4 regions of the Pseudomonas sp. TE21435 genome follow, and region 2 is predicted to be linked to each of the others. Evidence: riboswitches for the same ligand, from Rfam matches in the RefSeq annotation. Region 2 holds a riboswitch; each other region holds the start of a gene.
What was found. Region 2 has a riboswitch for cobalamin ahead of ACZ9C1_RS07425 (CbtB domain-containing protein). Riboswitches for the same ligand answer to the same signal wherever they lie in the genome.
Positions count from the first base shown of each region.

Region 1: it holds a riboswitch for cobalamin, as region 2 does, so the genes downstream of both, ACZ9C1_RS03705 (ABC transporter substrate-binding protein) here and ACZ9C1_RS07425 (CbtB domain-containing protein) in region 2, are expected to answer to the same signal.
Region 3: it holds a riboswitch for cobalamin, as region 2 does, so the genes downstream of both, ACZ9C1_RS06990 (TonB-dependent receptor plug domain-containing protein) here and ACZ9C1_RS07425 (CbtB domain-containing protein) in region 2, are expected to answer to the same signal.
Region 4: it holds a riboswitch for cobalamin, as region 2 does, so the genes downstream of both, ACZ9C1_RS08730 (TonB-dependent receptor) here and ACZ9C1_RS07425 (CbtB domain-containing protein) in region 2, are expected to answer to the same signal.

Region 1 is NZ_JBWBQZ010000001.1:810,684-814,860, forward strand. It holds gene ACZ9C1_RS03700 (FecCD family ABC transporter permease) at 1-432, opposite strand, end outside; gene ACZ9C1_RS03705 (ABC transporter substrate-binding protein) at 429-1,442, opposite strand; cobalamin riboswitch at 1,552-1,749, opposite strand; gene ACZ9C1_RS03710 (acetyltransferase domain-containing protein) at 1,777-2,928, opposite strand; gene ACZ9C1_RS03715 (PDR/VanB family oxidoreductase) at 3,112-4,086, opposite strand; gene ACZ9C1_RS03720 (aromatic ring-hydroxylating oxygenase subunit alpha) at 4,150-4,177, opposite strand, start outside.
Region 2 is NZ_JBWBQZ010000001.1:1,652,153-1,656,329, forward strand. It holds gene cobN (cobaltochelatase subunit CobN) at 1-273, opposite strand, end outside; gene cobW (cobalamin biosynthesis protein CobW) at 277-1,344, opposite strand; cobalamin riboswitch at 1,446-1,642, opposite strand; cobalamin riboswitch at 1,704-1,926, shown strand; gene ACZ9C1_RS07425 (CbtB domain-containing protein) at 2,027-2,212, shown strand; gene ACZ9C1_RS07430 (CbtA family protein) at 2,223-2,912, shown strand; gene ACZ9C1_RS07435 (cobalamin biosynthesis protein) at 2,912-3,322, shown strand; gene cobM (precorrin-4 C(11)-methyltransferase) at 3,351-4,103, shown strand; gene ACZ9C1_RS07445 (DUF1272 domain-containing protein) at 4,168-4,177, shown strand, end outside.
Region 3 is NZ_JBWBQZ010000001.1:1,551,109-1,555,285, forward strand. It holds gene ACZ9C1_RS06985 ((2Fe-2S) ferredoxin domain-containing protein) at 1-632, opposite strand, end outside; gene ACZ9C1_RS06990 (TonB-dependent receptor plug domain-containing protein) at 644-2,599, opposite strand; cobalamin riboswitch at 2,690-2,893, opposite strand; gene ACZ9C1_RS06995 (DUF2946 family protein) at 3,037-3,426, shown strand; gene ACZ9C1_RS07000 (TonB-dependent receptor) at 3,498-4,177, shown strand, end outside.
Region 4 is NZ_JBWBQZ010000001.1:1,958,270-1,962,446, forward strand. It holds gene ACZ9C1_RS08715 (N-acetyltransferase family protein) at 1-44, opposite strand, end outside; gene ACZ9C1_RS08720 (hypothetical protein) at 221-643, shown strand; gene ACZ9C1_RS08725 (PaaI family thioesterase) at 644-1,141, opposite strand; cobalamin riboswitch at 1,330-1,534, shown strand; gene ACZ9C1_RS08730 (TonB-dependent receptor) at 1,642-3,759, shown strand; gene ACZ9C1_RS08735 (GlxA family transcriptional regulator) at 3,898-4,177, shown strand, end outside.

The DNA of each region.
Region 1 (4,177 bases), 840 kb from region 2:
ACTGGCGCGCGACAGCAGCAGCACCAGGGCGAATGCCGCCAGCGCGCCGATGAAGGCGCCTGCCGACAGCGACAGCACCGCGCCGCCCAGGCCGAACAACCCCACCGCCACCGCACCGGTCGAGGCACCGGCCGACAGGCCCAGCAGATACGGTTCGGCCAGCGGGTTGCGCAGCAGCGCCTGGAGGATCACCCCGCAGGTCGCCAGCCCCGCGCCACAAGCGGCGGCGACCAGGGTGCGCGGCAGGCGGTAGTTCCAGACGATGCCGGCGTCGATCGGGTCGACGGCATGGCCGGCCTGCCACAGCTGGTTGGCCAGCACCTGCCAGATCGCCTCGGCGCCGACTCGGGTCTCGCCGATGGCAATCCCGGCAAGCATGGCCAGGCACAGGGCGAGCAAGGCAAAGAGGCTGATGGGCAGCAGGCGGTTCATGACTGGGGTGCTTTACCGCTGGCGAAGGCGCTGGACAGCACGTCCAGGCCGCGGAACAGGCGGATGCCGGCCTGCATGGCGTCGGCATCGAGGACGATGATGCGGCCGTGCTTGACCGCGTCCATATTGCGCGTGACCGGGTCGCTGCGCAGGAAGTCGAGTTTTTTCTGGTAGTCGTCGGCCGGGTAGCGACGGCGGTCCATGCGCGCGACGATCAGCCAGGTGGGGTTGGCCCTGGCCAGGGTCTCCCAGCCCACGGTAGGCCATTCTTCGCTGGATTCGACCACGTTGCGCACGCCGAGGGTCTGCAGCATGTAGTCGGCCACGCCCTGGCGGCCGGCGACATAGGGGTCGGTCTTGAGGTCGGCGCTGGAAAACCAGAACAGCGCGCTGGTGTGCGCCAGGTCCTGGCCGGCCAGGCGCTGCCTGGCCTGTTCCAGCTGGCCCTGGAGCTCGGCATTCAGGCGCGCGCCACGTTCCTGCACGTCGAAGATCTCGGCCAGCTGGCTGACGCTCTTGTAGATGCTCTGCACCTTGAACGGCTGCAGGCGGGTGCCGTCGGCGCCCACCAGGTTGTCCTTGCCCTCGCAGTCCGAGGGCAGCAGGTAGGTGGGGATGCCCAGCTCCTGGAACTGCTCGCGGGTGCCGACCGCGCCCTGGGCGCCGATCATCCACTCGAACTGCGCCGTTACCAGTTGCGGACGTTTGCCGACCACCGCCTCGAAGCTCGGTTCGTTGTCGGCCAGACGCGGGACCTTGTCGTTCTGCGTCTTGAATTCCGGCAGCACGTTGTTGAACCACAGCGAGGTGCCCGCCAGCCGCTCACCGAGGCCCAGGGCATAGAGCAGCTCGGTGCCGGCCTGGCCGACGGTCACCGCCCGTTGCGGGGCCTGGGTGAAGGTCTGCGGCATGCCGCAGTTGTCGACGGTCAGCGGGTACTGGGTGGCGCTGGCGTGGGCCAGGCCCGACAGGGACAGGCCGGCGAGGAGGGCGGCGAGGCGGTGCGGCATGGTGGGGCGATCTCCTGGGTGGTGCACGGAATGGCCCACGGACAGGCATCGCCCGGCAGCCTGCGCAAGCACGCGGCCAGGGCGGATGACCATCCCGGACACCCCGCCGGTTGGTGAATGCGTGCCGGCAGGTCTCCTGACTGGTGCGTCCAGGCCGGCGCCAGCCTTCCCGGGTCGGCAGACCCAGTGGCATCGATGGCGCAGGCTCGGCACCTACAGTTGCGGGGGCAGTTCCCTTTGGATCGCCAGTGGCGAGCCCGGGATTCCCTTTTGATTCCGTGTGGAAACCGGCGGGCGGCATGGTAGACCATCGGGCTGTCGGGTGAAAACGCTTTTACAGGTACTTGAGCCAGGCGATATCGCGCCGTCGCGCTTTCAGCCGGGCGAACCAGCGCACCGGCAGGTACAGGACAAGTGGCAGCAGCACGGCGGTCAGCCATACCGCCCCGATGCCATCGAAACCGAAATAGCGGCCCTGGTTCAGGCCAAACAGTGCCACGCAGGCCACGTACAGCAGCTTGAGCGCATACAGGTGCAGCAGGTAGAAGAACATCGGCGCTGCGCCAAACACCGCAAGCGGGCCGATCCAGCGGGCGTCGCCGGCACGCTCGAAGCCGCGCAGCAGGAGCAGGCCGACGCCAAGGGTCAGGGCCAGGAACAGCAGCGACGGTGGGTATTTGGTGATATTGAAGAAGCTCATCAGCGTCTGCCCGACGCGGGCGTAGAGGCTCCAGGGGGCTTCGCCGTAGCCATTGAGCAGGCGCAGCGCGACGAACCCAAGCAGCAGGCCCGCGCCGGCCCATAGCAGACGCTGCTGGCGCTTGCCGGCGTCGCTGCCCCGGGCAAACCACGGCCCGAGCCCATAACCCAGGGCGATCACGCCGATCCACGGCAACAGCGGGTAGGACGTGCGCAGGCGCAGATGTTCGCCTACCTCCAGCCAACTGCGCTCATGCAGGATCGCCCATGGCACATGCAGCGCCGATTCCGGCCTGAAGTGCAGGCCATCGAGCAGGTTGTGACCGGCGACGATCAGCGCGCCGAGGGCGAGCAGCGCCGGGCGCGGCAGCCACACCAGCAGTGACAGGGCGAGCATGCTCAGGCCGATGGCCCAGATCACCTGCAGGTAGATCACGCTCGGAGGCAACTGGAAGGTCCAGGCGAAGTTGACCAGGGTGAATTCCAGCACCACCAGGAACAGACCGCGCTTGAACAGGAACACCGAGACATCGCCACGGCCCTGGTGCTTTTCGCCATACAACCAGGCCGATAGCCCGGTAAGCAGCACGAACACCGGCGCGCAGAGGTGCGCCAGGGTGCGGCTGGCGAACAGGCTGGGTTCGGTGGCGTCGATGGTCATCGGGTCGCTGACCTGGCGGTGCAGGAAGAACGTTTCGCGCACGTGATCCAGCAGCATGAACAGGATCACCAGGCCACGCAGGGCGTCGATGCTTTGCAGGCGTTGGGGGAGTTGGGGGCTGGCCATTGAAAAAAGTCGCAAACAGTGGAAGTAAAATGTTATCTCATAACAATTTTTCAATCCACTGGCCTGCATTTACATCGAGGCGCCTGACGCCATCGCGGCACGCTCGCTCCAGCTCATGCGCTATTCCTGGAGCGGGCCTGCGCCGCGATGGTATCGTTCGCCCCGTTGGGACGCGATCTGGCTTCAGAGATCCAGCACCAACCGCGCCGAGCGCGCCCGCGACACGCACAGCATCATGCTCTGCTGCGCGGCCTTTTCCTCGTCGCTGAGGTATTGGTCGAAATGCTCGGCCTCGCCTTCGAGGATCGCCGTCTCGCAGGTGCCGCACACGCCTTCGCGGCACAGGCACTCGACCTTCGCGGCCTTGGACTTCTCGATGGCCTGCAGGATGGTCATGCCTGCCTCGACTGCCAGCTCGGTGCCTGAACGGGCCAGCACCACCGTGAAGGCCGCACCTGTGGCCGGCGCGGCGGCGGCGAACTGTTCCCAGTGCACCCGCGATTCGGCGATGCCAGCGGCGGCGGCGGTGGCGATCACCGCGTCGATCAGCGGCTTGGGCCCGCACACATAGAGGTGGGCGTCATCGGCCAGGCCCGCGCACAGCGCGGCGAGGTCGAGCTTGCGGTCCAGGCTGTCGATGTAGAACCGCGTGTTGCCGGCATGCGGGCCTTGTTCCAGGTCGCCCTGGAAGGCGCCGTGTTCCGGGGCGCGGAAGGCGTAGTGCAGCTCGTAGGGGGTGGCGCCCCCTTCCAGCTCGTGCAACTGCGCCAGGAACGGGGTAATGCCGATGCCGCCGGCGATCAGCACATGGCGCCCGGCATCGGCGTCCAGGGCGAACAGGTTGTTGGGGGTGGAGATGGTCAGCTCGCTGCCCACCGCTACCTGGTTGTGCATGAACGCCGAACCGCCCTTGGACTGCTCCTCGAGCCGCACGCCGATCTGGTAGCTGTGCAACTGGCGCGGGTCGCTCATCAGCGAGTAGGCATTGCTGAACTGGCTGCCGCAGGCGGATTGCATCTGCACGATCACGTGGCTGCCACCGCTGAAGGCGGGCAGGGCGGCGCCGTCGGCGCGGGCCAGGGTGAAGCGCTTGATCTGCGGCGTGGCCTGTTCCACACCGGTCACGCGCACCTTGAACATCTCGTATTGCTTGGCCATGGCGTACCTCGACAACAAAGCCCCGCGCCAGGCCCTGGCGCGGGGCGGGGAGCTGGCGTGTGTTCAGTCGTCCAGGTGGGCGACCGCGATC
Region 2 (4,177 bases):
ACCGACACCGCCATGCAGCGACACCAGGATCACCTTGGCATGGCGCAGCACCTGGTCGACATACAGGTCGACCGAGGCATGGTTCTGCACCTGCATCGGGTTGGCCAGGCGCACGCTGGGGAAATCCGCCGGCAACTGCTCGGCGGTTTCGGCAAGCAGCGCCAGGTGTGAATCACCGCTGCAGAGGATCACCAGTTCGGCGGGGGTCTGGCCGAGGTCGGCGATGCTGTCGTCCGGCACAAAGCCGCCGGGCTGGGTCCGCAGCAGGTGCATGGGTCAGGCGCCCAGGGCCTGGCGCAGGCGCGCTTCCAGCTGGGTCGCGTCCAGGTCCTGGCCGATCAGCACCAGGCGGGTGATCCGTGGCTCCTCGCTGCGCCATGCACGGTCGAAATGCTTGTCGAAGCGGGTGCCCACGCCCTGGATCAGCAGGCGCATCGGCTTGCCGGGAATGGCGGCGAAGCCCTTGGCGCGCAGGATGCCGAACTCGGTAACCAGTTGCGTCAAGGCATCGAGCAGCAGGCTTTCGTCAGCCTCGGGCAGGTCGATGGAGATCGAGTCGAAGGCGTCGTGGTCATGGTCGTCATGGTCATCGCCGTCGTGATGGCTGTCGTGGTGGGTGCGGCGGCCGTCGATATGCGCCTCGGACTCGGCGCCCACGCCCAGCAGCACCTCCAGTGGCAGGCGGCCGCTGCTGGCCTCGATCACCTTGACCGCCGGCGGCAGTTCCTCGGCCACTTCGGCACGGACCTTGGCCAGGCCCTCGGCATCGATCAGGTCGGCCTTGTTCAGTACCACCAGGTCGGCGCTGGCCAGTTGGTCGGCGAACAGTTCGTGCAGCGGCGACTCATGGTCGAGATTAGGGTCGAGCTTGCGCTGGGCATCGACCTGGTCCGGGTAGGCGGCAAAGGTACCGGCGGCCACGGCCGGGCTGTCGACCACGGTGATCACCGCGTCGACCGTGCAGGCGTTGCGGATTTCCGGCCACTGGAAGGCCTGTACCAGCGGCTTGGGCAAGGCCAGGCCGCTGGTTTCGATAAGGATATGGTCGAGGTCGCCGCGGCGCGCCACCAGCTCGCGCATCACCGGGAAGAACTCCTCCTGCACGGTGCAGCACAGGCAGCCATTGGCCAACTCGTAGACGCGGCCATTGGCCTCTTCCTCGGAGCAGCCGATGCTGCATTGCTTGAGGATCTCGCCATCGATGCCCAGCTCGCCGAACTCGTTGACGATCACCGCGATGCGGCGGCCCTGGGCGTTGTCGAGCATATGGCGCAGCAAGGTGGTCTTGCCCGAGCCGAGGAAGCCGGTAACGATGGTGACGGGGAGCTTGGCCAGTGTTTTCATGTCGCGATGCCCTTGGCAGCAATGGCGCGGGCATGCAGGACGACAGCCACGGCCCGTGTCGGCCTGGCTGTTTCGCCACCGGATCACCCCGCCCGGTTGAAAGTCGAAAACGTTGCGAGGCAGGTCTCCTGGCTTGCACCGCCGGCCATCAAAGCCGGTGGGATGGCGCCTTCCCGCGCGTGCGCAGTGGCTGTGCCGAACCCTTCAGTGCCTACAGTTGCGGGGGCAGCCGCGGCTTGTACCGCGTTCCCGTCTTAGCCCGGGCCAGCGCCCGGGAACCTCGAACCGGCAAGGCTACGCAGTGCCTGCCTGGCGGTCAACCGCCGCGGCGATTGACGCAGGCCCGGCCCCGTGATTTGCTAGCGCATTGCGTTCAGGTGCCCCCAACGGGGGTGAAACGGGAAACCGGTGCGTCGCGCCTCCTTGAAGAGGGCGACAAGGCCGGTGCTGCCCCCGCAACGGTAAGCGAGAGAAGCGTCCAGACCACTGTGCCCATCGTGCGGCATGGGAAGGTGGCGCTTGATCGATGGAGCCCCGCTCCACCTCGCCAGCCCGGAGACCGGCCTGACATGCTTGCAGAACACCCCGCGGTGGGCGGGCGCTGTCGTATCACCTGGGCCAGCCGTGCCCGGGGGCGTCGCGCCTGCCCGTTGCCACAACAAAAGCAGCAGAGGAACGCGTCATGCCCATCACCCACGCCAAACCCAGTATCGCCACCCCCGTCAGTCTCAGCCAGCGCCTGATCGTCGCGGTCGGCGCCAGCCTGCTGGGCCTGTGCCTGGTGTACTTCGCCGGTTTCTCGCACATCGAGGCGGTGCACAACGCCGCCCACGACACCCGCCACAGCGCCGCCTTCCCTTGCCACTGAGTACACCCGCATGATCACGCGCATCGCCCGTACCGCGGGTTTCAGCGGCCTGCTCGCCGCCCTGCTGCTGACCCTCCTGCAAAGCTTCTGGGTCGCCCCGTTGATTCTCCAGGCGGAAACCTATGAAACCGCCGCCCCCGCCGCTGAACATCATGAACATGGCGAGGCCGCCGCGCCTCATGAGCACAGCGCCGAGGCCTGGGCACCCGAAGATGGCTGGCAGCGTATCCTGTCCACCACCGGCGGCAACCTGGTGGTCGCCGTCGGCTTCGCCCTGATCCTCGCCGCGCTGTACAGCCTCCGCGCCCCGGGCCGCGTGGCCACCGGCGCACTGTGGGGCCTGGCGGGCTTCGCCGTGTTCTGCCTGGCGCCGACCCTGGGCCTGCCACCGGAACTGCCAGGAACAGCGGCCGCCGACCTCGGCCAGCGCCAGACCTGGTGGATCGGCACCGCCGCCGCCACCGCCGCCGGCCTGGCGTTGCTGGTGTTCGCCCAGCACTGGCTGTTCAAGGTGCTCGGCGTCGCCCTGCTGGTGATCCCGCACCTGATCGGCGCGCCACAGCCAGCGGTTCATGAAAGCCTGGCCCCCGAGGCGCTGGAGACCCAGTTCAAGATCGCTTCGTGGCTGACCAACGCCGCGTTCTGGTTGGCCCTGGGCCTGCTCAGCGCCTGGTTGTTCCGCCGCTCCAGCCAGCACTGATGCGCGACCTTGCTCCCCAGCCGGCGTTGTATGCCGGCTTTGGTTGCCGCCGTGGCTGTCCGGTCGAGACGCTCGCGGTGCTGCTGCGCCAGACCCTGACCAACCACGCCCTGCCCCTGTCGGCGCTGAAGGCAATCGCCAGCATCGAACCCAAGGCGCGCGAGCCCGGCCTGCTGGCACTGGCCGAGCGGCTCGGGTTGCCGTTCATCTGCTTCGACAGCAGCCACTTGTCGACCTTCGAAGCGCTGCTCAGTCAGCGCTCGACAACGGTGTACGCCCAGACCGGCTGCTGGGGCGTCGCCGAAAGCGCAGCCCTGGCCCTGGCCGGCCGTACCGGCGTTGCGCCGCGCCTGCATGTGCCAAGGCAAAGGCTCGGCGGCGCTACCCTGGCCCTGGCCATCGGCGGATAATCCGCCTCTTTACCTGCAAGGAACCTCCATGACGGTCTATTTCATCGGTGCCGGCCCCGGCGATCCCGAGCTGATCACGGTCAAGGGCCAGCGCCTTGTCCGACAGTGCCCGGTAATCATCTACGCAGGCTCGCTGGTACCTGCTGCAGTGCTCGAGGGGCATCAGGCGCACACCGTCATCAACAGCGCCGAGCTGCACCTGGAGCAGATCATCGAGGCCATGCGCCAGGCCCATGCCAACGGCCAGGACGTGGCCCGCGTGCACAGCGGCGACCCTAGCCTGTACGGCGCCATCGGCGAACAGATCCGCCACCTGCGTGAGTCGGGCATCGATTACCAGATCATCCCCGGAGTCACCGCCACTGCCGCCAGCGCCGCGCTGCTGGGTTGCGAGCTGACACTGCCGGACGTGGCGCAGACGGTGATCCTCACCCGCTACGGCGACAACTCGCCGATGCCCGCCGGTGAACAGCTGGCCGATCTGGCCCGCCATGGCAGCACCCTGGCCATCCACCTGGGTGTACGCCACCTGCCGCGTATCGTCGAGCAACTGCTGCCCCACTATGGCGCCGACTGCCCCATTGCCGTGGTCCATCGTGCCACCTGGCCAGACCAGGATTGGGTCAAGGGCACCCTGGCGGACATCGTCGAGCGCCTGGCAGCCAAGGGCTTCCGGCGTACCGCGCTGATCCTCGTCGGTCATGTCCTGGGCGATGCCCCGTTCGCCGACTCGGCCCTGTACCGCGCCGGTCACGCCCATCTCTACCGCCCCGGCCCGTGAAGCGATTGCCGAGTGAGCGTGGGCGGCGCACACTGGGCCTTCCAACTGGATGGAAACCCTGCCCATGCTCGACC
Region 3 (4,177 bases), 100 kb from region 2:
CGTACCCGATACCAGCAGCCGTCCGGATGCACCGTCAACACTGGCCCCAGGTTGCAGGGAAACTGGCAACCGGTGCGGGTCAGCAGCACGCCACCCGGGGTCTCGATCAGGTCACGCTCCAGCAACCGCCGGCGCAGGCGTTTCCACAACGGCAAGGCGCCGCGCCGCACGCAACGGGGGCCGGTGCAGAGGAACACCTGGCGGGCATGCTCGGGCACCCGCGACCAGTCCGGGTCGCTGGCCACCGCGTTGACCTGGTCGCACGCCAGGTGGCGGACAGGTTCGTCGATGCTGGCACAGGCCGCTCGCGCATCCAGGCCGCGCCGCCCCAGGGCCTGGGCCGTGACCCAGACGCCGGCCCGACCTTGCGCCAGGCGCCCCAGCTCATCGCGCAGCCAGTCAAGGTAGGCGCTGTCCGAGGTGGGTTCCAGGTCCACCACCAGCAGGCGTTCCACGCCCTGGTCGAGGGCCTCGCGGACCACCGCCCAGAGCCCGTCGAACCCCTCCAGGGTGTCGACGATATCCCGGCCCGCCTCGTGGCCACGCAGGTCACGAATCTCGGCGCCAAAAGCTTCCGCCGCCGAGCCGCCACCCAGGCCGGGGCCGACGAACAACACGCGCTGGTAGTCCATGCTCACGCCCCTCAGAAGGTGTAGGTGTAGCGCAGTTCGCTGGTGAACGGCCGCCCGAGATTGTCAACGTTACTCGCCCGACTGGTGACATAGTCGCGGTCGAACAGGTTCTCCACCAGCAGGCTCAGCCGGTGCTGGCGGGCGCCGTCCAGGTAGCGATAAGCATCGGCGTCGACCACCGAGTAATGGCCGTAGTCGACGCCTTTGGAGCTGACCACGTCGCGGATATAGCGAATGGCGCCCCCGGCCCCCCACCTGCGGTCTGCCGATTCGTAGCCGAGCCGCGAACGGGCGAAGAAACTCGGCACGTCGTTGATCGTTGCCCCGGTGCGCGACTCGGTGAGGTTGCGGGTCATGTCGGCCTGCAGGCTCCATTGATCGTCAAGCTGGATACGCGCATCGGCCTCGAAGCCACGCATCTGTACCTGCCCCTGGCCGTTGACCCACTGGCTACCGTCCAGGGTGATCAAGTCGGTGATCTTGCGGCGGAACACGGTGACGCTGGCGCTGAATTCACGCTCCAGCAGCAGGCCGTGGTAGTCCAGGCCAAGCTCGGCATTGCGGCTCTTCTCGGGCTTGAGGTCGCGGTTGCCGATCTCGTCGCCTGGCTCGTTGACGAACAGCTGCTCGGCGTTCGGCAACTTGTAGGCGCTGCCATACTGGCCGCGCAGTTGCCAGTTGTCGTTCAGGTCGTACAGCGAGGTGAGCATGCCGACGGTGGCGCTGTCGCCGCCGCTCATGGCCTCGTGGCGCAGGCCGAGGCTCGGGTGCCAGTTGGGCAAGGTCTCGATCCTGGGCCGCAGTTGGGCGTACAACGCATTGGCCTGGGCCTCGTTGTCGTCGATCACCAGCACGTCGTCCTGGCCCTTGAACCACTGGTTGTCGGAACCGAACACCAGCACGTGGCCGCCGTCGAGTTCGGCCTTGCCCTCGGCCTGCACGCCCCAATCGGTGAAGCCCCAGTAGTCGTTGTGGTTGACCACGTCGCGGGAGCCGTCGGCGCGGTTGTTGATGCGCGTGTAGCGAGTGTCCCAGTCGTTGACGTGGCCCTTGACGAAGTAGCTCAGGCGTTCGCTGATGCGCTGTTCGAAGGTGGCCGTGGCGATCTGCTGCACGCGGTCATTGGTGGTCTTGTAATTGTTCACCGGTCGGGCGAAATCGAGGTTGGCGTCGGTGTACTGGTAGAACAGCTCCAGCCGCGCATCGTCGCCGAAGGCCTGGATCGCCTTGCCGCCGAAGGTGGTCACCTCGTAGCCGCGCTTCTTGTCGCTGACGTTGCCGCTGTAGTCGCGGTTGCGAAACGGCTGGTAACCGTCGGAGACGTTGTGACTGACATAGGCCAGCAGGCCCAGGTCGCCGAAGCCATTGCTGAAGATCTGCTCGACGCGGGCGTCCTTGCTGCTGCCGGCGAAGCTGTCCAGGCCCAGGTTGACCTCACCTGAAGCCTGACGGCGTTGCGGGCTGCGGGTGACGATGTTGATCACTCCCGCCACGGCCTGGGTGCCGAACAACAGGCTCTGGCCGCCCTTGAGCACCTCGATGCGCTCCACCGCGTTGGCCGGCAGGGTGTCCAGGTACAGGCCGCCGTACAGGCGGTTGTTCAGGCGTACACCGTCGAGCAGGATCAGGGTGTCGTCGTTGCGCCCGCCGAGCAGCGAGTAGGTGCCGTAGTCGAACGGGCCGTTCTTCGGCGCGACATAGAAGCCGGGGATGAACATCTGCATCACCCGGGTAATGTCGGCGCCGGGGCCGGCGCGCTCGATCTGCTCGCGGCTAATGATCTCGACCTTGCTGCCGTACTGGGCCATGGCGGCGACCGTGGTCGACTCCACCGACGGCGCGGCGACGATTTGCTGGTCGAGGATCAGGGGGGTGTTTTCGGCCAGTGCCAGGGGGCTGGCCAGGCAGCCCAGGAACAAGGTCCGGGCCTTGGGGAAACGACGTCGGGAGTGAATCACAGCAATCATGCTCTTCTCGAAAGTGACTTTCGCAGAAGCACGCAGGAGCACGGATCGCGCACACGCCAATACCGGCCCATGCCCGCCCACCGCAGGAGTTTGCCTACAACATTCCAGGCCGGTCTCCGGGCTCGCAAGACAAGATGTCTTCACCTTCCCATGACGCGCGGGCCACAGTGGTCTGTCGAAGGCATCACTTGCATACCGTTGCGGGGGCAGCACCGGACTGGCGCGAAGCGCGTACCGGTTTCCCGTTTCACCCCATGCGCGGCGGCATGGGACACCTGAAATCGGTCGGCATCTGAACACCTTGGGGCAAGGTGCGTCAAGCAAAGGCCGGTGAATCGTTTCGCGTGTTTTTTATCTGCCAATCACTCTAGGCAGATGTGTCAAAAGTTGTAGAATCCGCACGCCCAATCTATTCCCATTCCCTTCGAGCTTTGCCGATGAAGCTGGCCCGCCACACACGATCGCAAGTCGCCTGGGTGCTGTATTTCAGCATCCTGTTCGGCTCGTTGCTGTGCGCCATGGGCCATGGACAGATGGCAGGCTTGCGCCTGGCCGGCCTGGATGACGCCGCCTGGTGCGCGGCCGACAGCAGCGGCGTGTTCAAGGGCGATCAGGACGTCACCGACCCGGTGCTGCCCGCCGGCGGCGACTGCGTGATCGCCAGCCTGTTCAGCGCCACCCTGCTGGCGGTGTTCTTCGGCCTGCTGGCCCTGCTCGCCGGGGAGTCGAGCAAACCCTTACCCAGACAACCCGCGCCGACCCTGCCCAAGCAGCGTTGGCCCCTGGTCAATCCCCGCGCCTCTCCCGCTTCGCTTCTCGCGTTCTGACATCGCCACGCTCTCGTGCTGCCTGATCGGCAGCGGGCGTGCGCTCATTGATTTCAGCCAGGAAGCCTTGCATGTTCCGCATGACCACTCTGGCGCTGCTCGTTGGCAGCGCAACCTGCGCCTGGGCGCAGGACGACACCCTCACCCTGCCCGCCAGCAACGTCACGGCCACCGCCGCCCCCAAAGAAGCCACCACCCTGGACCTCGACCGGCCTATCGCAAGCGGCTCGCGGCTCAACCTCAGCGCCCGCGAAAACCCGGCCTCGGTCAGCGTCGCCGACCGCAAGACCATGGAACGCATCGGCGCGCGTAACTTCCAGGACGCCGCCAACGCCCTGCCCGGGGTCAACGCCTCGGCACCGCCCGGCTGGGGCGGCTACGTGTCGTACCGTGGTTTCAACGGTGCCCAGGTCAGCCAGTTGTTCAATGGCATCAACCTGCAGTACGGCGCCGCCGGGCGCCCGGTCGGGGCATGGATCTACGACCGTGTCGAACTGCTCGGCGGGCCGTCGTCGTTCCTCAACGGCAGCGGCGCCGTGGGCGGCAGCCTGAACATGATCACCAAACTGGCCAACCGCGACGAGGACACCTTCGAGGGCCGCGTCAGCTACGGGCGCTACGACACGATGGAAACCTCGGTCGGCTTCAACAAGGCGCTCAACAGCGGTGACGGCCCACGCCACTACGCGCGGCTCGACTACAGCCGCACCAACACCAATGGCTATATCGACCGCCAGGAGAACGGGGCAGG
Region 4 (4,177 bases), 310 kb from region 2:
GCCACGCAGTCTTCGTCACGGGCCGGGCGAATCTGGTAGGGCATGGCAACATCCTGTCGGGCAGCCGGGTCACGTTTGACAATGCCAGCCTTACCCTCCCCTGTCCATCAGCCTCAAAAGTGAAACCGCTTGGCCCTGAACTGGCATTTTTGCCAGTAGACACTCCTGCGCTGGAATTCCATCTTCAGTTGTCACTCTCGCACCCTATTGGAGTATGAACATGACCACCGAAGCAGCTCAGGAAATCGGCATCACAATCTATGGCCAGAACAGCACCTCGGCCAACGCTCTGAAAGTGTATCGACAAGATTGGTTCGATGAAGGATTTGGTTTTGCTATCGAAGCAGTCAGCGACGTAAAACCAGACCAAGCGCAACTTTGGCTGAAGCTGACCGGCTACTGGTGCCCCCAACCTGGCGACTATCTTCTCAGTAATGAAGATCAGGATGAAAAGCCTCACATCCTCATCGAGTTTGGCTACTTCGGCCATACGATCAAGGCAATCGAGGCCGGAACATTCGAACTTCATACGATTGACTATGAAAAACGTTCGTTGACCGGCCGGTTCGAGTTCCCCGTAGAACTGGATAATGCTGGTTTCGACATCGAAAGCTGGGACTTCGATGTCGCAGCCCATACCTGATCAACCTTGCTGGTGCGCCTGGCGCTTGAGCTTCTCGGTGTCGACCCGCACAAATACCGAATCGGCGGTGACCGTCAGTACATCCCTGGCCCAGACCTCGCAGATCACCCGGGTCTTGCGCCCCAGCTCACCCTCGACCCGGGCCTTGAGCAGCAGTTCGACGCCCATGGGCGTGGGCTTGAGGTAGGTCAGGCCAAGCTGGCCGGTGACGCAGTCGATACGCGGCAGGCTGCCAGGTTCGCGGCCTTCGGCACGGTAGTGACAGGCCATGGCGGTCCAGTTGGAGTGGCAGTCGACCAGCATGGCCAGCAGGCCACCGTAGACCAGGCCGGGCCAGCCGGTGAAGGTCGGGTCGGGGGTATGCCGGCACCACAGGTGGATGCCGTCGGCGTCCCAGTGGCTCTGCACATGCAGGCCGCTGGGGTGGGAACAGCCGCAGCCGTAGCAGATGCCTTCGGGGGCGGCGAGTTGTTGCAGGGACAGGGCTTGCTCGGTCATACGCGTCCTTGGCTTGTTGGTGTTGGATAAGGAGGCTGGCTACCGATGGTAGCGCCCTGCGCGGCCTGCGCCAATGCACGAGGCCTGCCCGCAGACAACGCTGGCCTGACGGTAACCGCTCTGAACCGCGATTCAGCCACACTCAGCCCACCCATCCAGACGATTGACTCCCTGCCCGTTCGGTGGTCAGATGCGCGCCAGTTTCAGGTGCCCTGCGCCGCCGCGCGCAAGGTGAAACGGGAAGCCGGTGAGTCGATACCACGACAAGTCCGGCGCTGCCCCCGCAACGGTAAGCGAGCGAACCCTTCGACAGACCACTGTGCACACGCATGGGAAGGTGAAGGTTTCATGCCCCTCGCAAGCCCGGAGACCGGCCTGAGGCTTCACTTGGCAACCCGCGGTGGGCGGGCGCAGGCCGGTATTCGCGTGCGCGCCTGCGCGCGCTTCGCCGTTGCGTGTTTTCCACCGGGATCCATTCTTTCCTGCAGCAGTGGAACGACATGTCCCGTATCAACAAGCTTCACACCCTGGCGGCCTGCCTGGCCGTGTCCCTGCCGGCGCTGGCCGACGAGCAGCCCAGCCCTGCGCTCACCCTGCCCTCCACGGCGATCACCGACAGCCGCGACCCGCAGACCGTCGACCTGGCCACCCCCACCCAGGCCGGTTCACGCCTGAACCTCAGTGCCCTGGAAACCCCGGCGAGCACCAGCAGCATCACCGCCGCGCAGATTCAGCAGCGCAACAACACCACGGTGCAGGATGCCGTGACCCGCTCGCCGGGCATCACCTTCATCGGTACCCCTGGCGATGGCGGCACCGGCTTGTCGGCGCGCGGTTTCACGGGCCAGAGTTCGGTGATGACCCTGTTCGACGGGTCGCGCCTGTACGCCGGTGCCGGCACCCTCACCTACCCGGTCGATCCCTGGATGGTCGAGCGTATCGATGTGATCCGTGGGCCTGCCTCGGTGCTGTATGGCGAAGGCGCCACCGGGGCAACGGTCAACGTGATTCCGAAAAAGCCCTTCAGCGGTGATATCCGCAACCACCTGCGCCTGGGCTATGGCTCCTGGGACCGCCAGCAACTGGGGCTGGACAGCGGCGGCAGCCTGAGCGAGCGCCTGAGCTACCGCGCCACCCTGAACCAGCAGGCGGGCAACGGCTGGGTCGACCGCACCGATTCGCGCAGCCTGGCGTTTTCCGGCGCGCTGCGCTTCGATGCCAGTGACGACCTGAGTTTCACCTTGTCCCACGAACGCGGCGACGCGCAACCTGCCAACTACTACGGCACGTCGCTGATCGACGGCCATCTGCGCAGCAGCGTGCGCAACAAGAACTACAACGTCAGCAATGACGAACAGCGCTACCACGATGAGTGGACACGGCTGACCAGCGACTGGAACATCAGCGACAGCATCAGCGCCAGCAACCAGCTGTACTACATCAAGAGCCGTCGCCACTGGCGCAATGCCGAGGAATACGCCTGGGATGCCGGTGTGATCCAGCGCGGCAGTTTCCTGGAGATCAAGCACAACCAGGAGCAGATCGGCGACCGCCAGAGCTTCACCTTCGATCACTCGCTGTTCGGCCTGGCCAGCAAGACCGTGGTGGGCGCCGAGTACAACAAGATCCGCTTCAACATTGACAGCAACTCGCCCTACGAAGATGGCTACACCGACTCGCTCGACCCTTGGCGGCCGGCACCCGGCGGGTTCCACAGTGCCGATCCGACGCGCCCGCAGACGCTGTCGAAAACCAGCACCTTCTCGCTGTTCGCCGAAAACCGCACGCAACTGACCGAGCGCCTGTCGCTGGTCACCGGCATACGCCGCGACCAGAACCACATCGACCGCAACGACCTGGTGAAGGACACTCGCGAAGACCAGAGCCTGCGTGGCGGCAACTGGCGCGCCGGCCTGGTGTACGCGCTGACTGACGATCTGTCGGTGTACGGCCAGTACTCCACCAGCGAGGATGGTGTCGGTGACCTGCTGACCCTGCGCCCGGAGCAACGCCTTGAACTGACCGAAGCCAAGCAGACCGAATTCGGCCTCAAGCAACGGTTCTGGGACGGACGCGGCGAATGGACGTTGGCGGCCTACCACATCGTCAAGAAGAAGCTGCCGGTGTACGACGTGGTCTCCAAGCGCAGCCAGCAGGCAGGCCAACAGACCTCCGATGGCCTGGAGGCAAGCCTGGAGCTGGCTCTGGGCAATCAATGGCAACTGTCGGGCAACGCAGCCTTGGTGCGCGCCAAGTACGATGATTTCACTCAACTCAGCCGAGGCGTTTCCTACGACCGGTCTGGCAACCACCCGCAGGACGTCCCACGTCGAACCGCCAACCTGTGGCTGAGCAAAGGCTTCGGGCAAAGCGTCGACACCGGTATTGGCCTGCGCTACGTAGACGCCCGCTATACCAGCGCCGCCAATGACCAACGCGTGCCGGGCTACACCGTGGTCGATGCCAACATCGGCTGGCAGGTGCTGCCCGACGTGCGCCTGGGCCTGCAGGTGAACAACCTGTTCGATCGCGAGTACGCCCAGTCGAGCTACAGCGGCGAACAGTGGCTGCTGGGCGCGCCGCGCTCGTATTTCGCCACGGTGGACTACAGCTTCTAGATCGGCCAGGTAACAGCGTGAGAGCGGGCTTGCCCCGCTCCCACAAGAGCCCAGGTCTGACGGCCATCGCGTCGTGCTTGAACATCATCGCGCCAACTGCTCGACTAGGGCCTACGCCCCGTCCACAAGCAGCGCGCCATGACCGACATCCCGCAGATTCCCGCAGCGCCCGTGCACGCGCTTGACCAGCCGCGCACCTTGCTGTTCCTCGCCTACCCGCAGATGGGCCTGCTCGACCTCAGCGGCGCGCAGACGGTGTTCTGGGCCGCGACCAAGGCCCGTGCTGCGCGCGGCCTACCCGGCTACCGGGTGGTCACCGCCAGCCTCGAAGGGGGCCTGGTCCCCACCGCTGAAGGCCTGGCCGTCGCCACCGAGCCACTGGCGCCCTGGCTGCACGAGCCCTTCGACACGCTGGTCG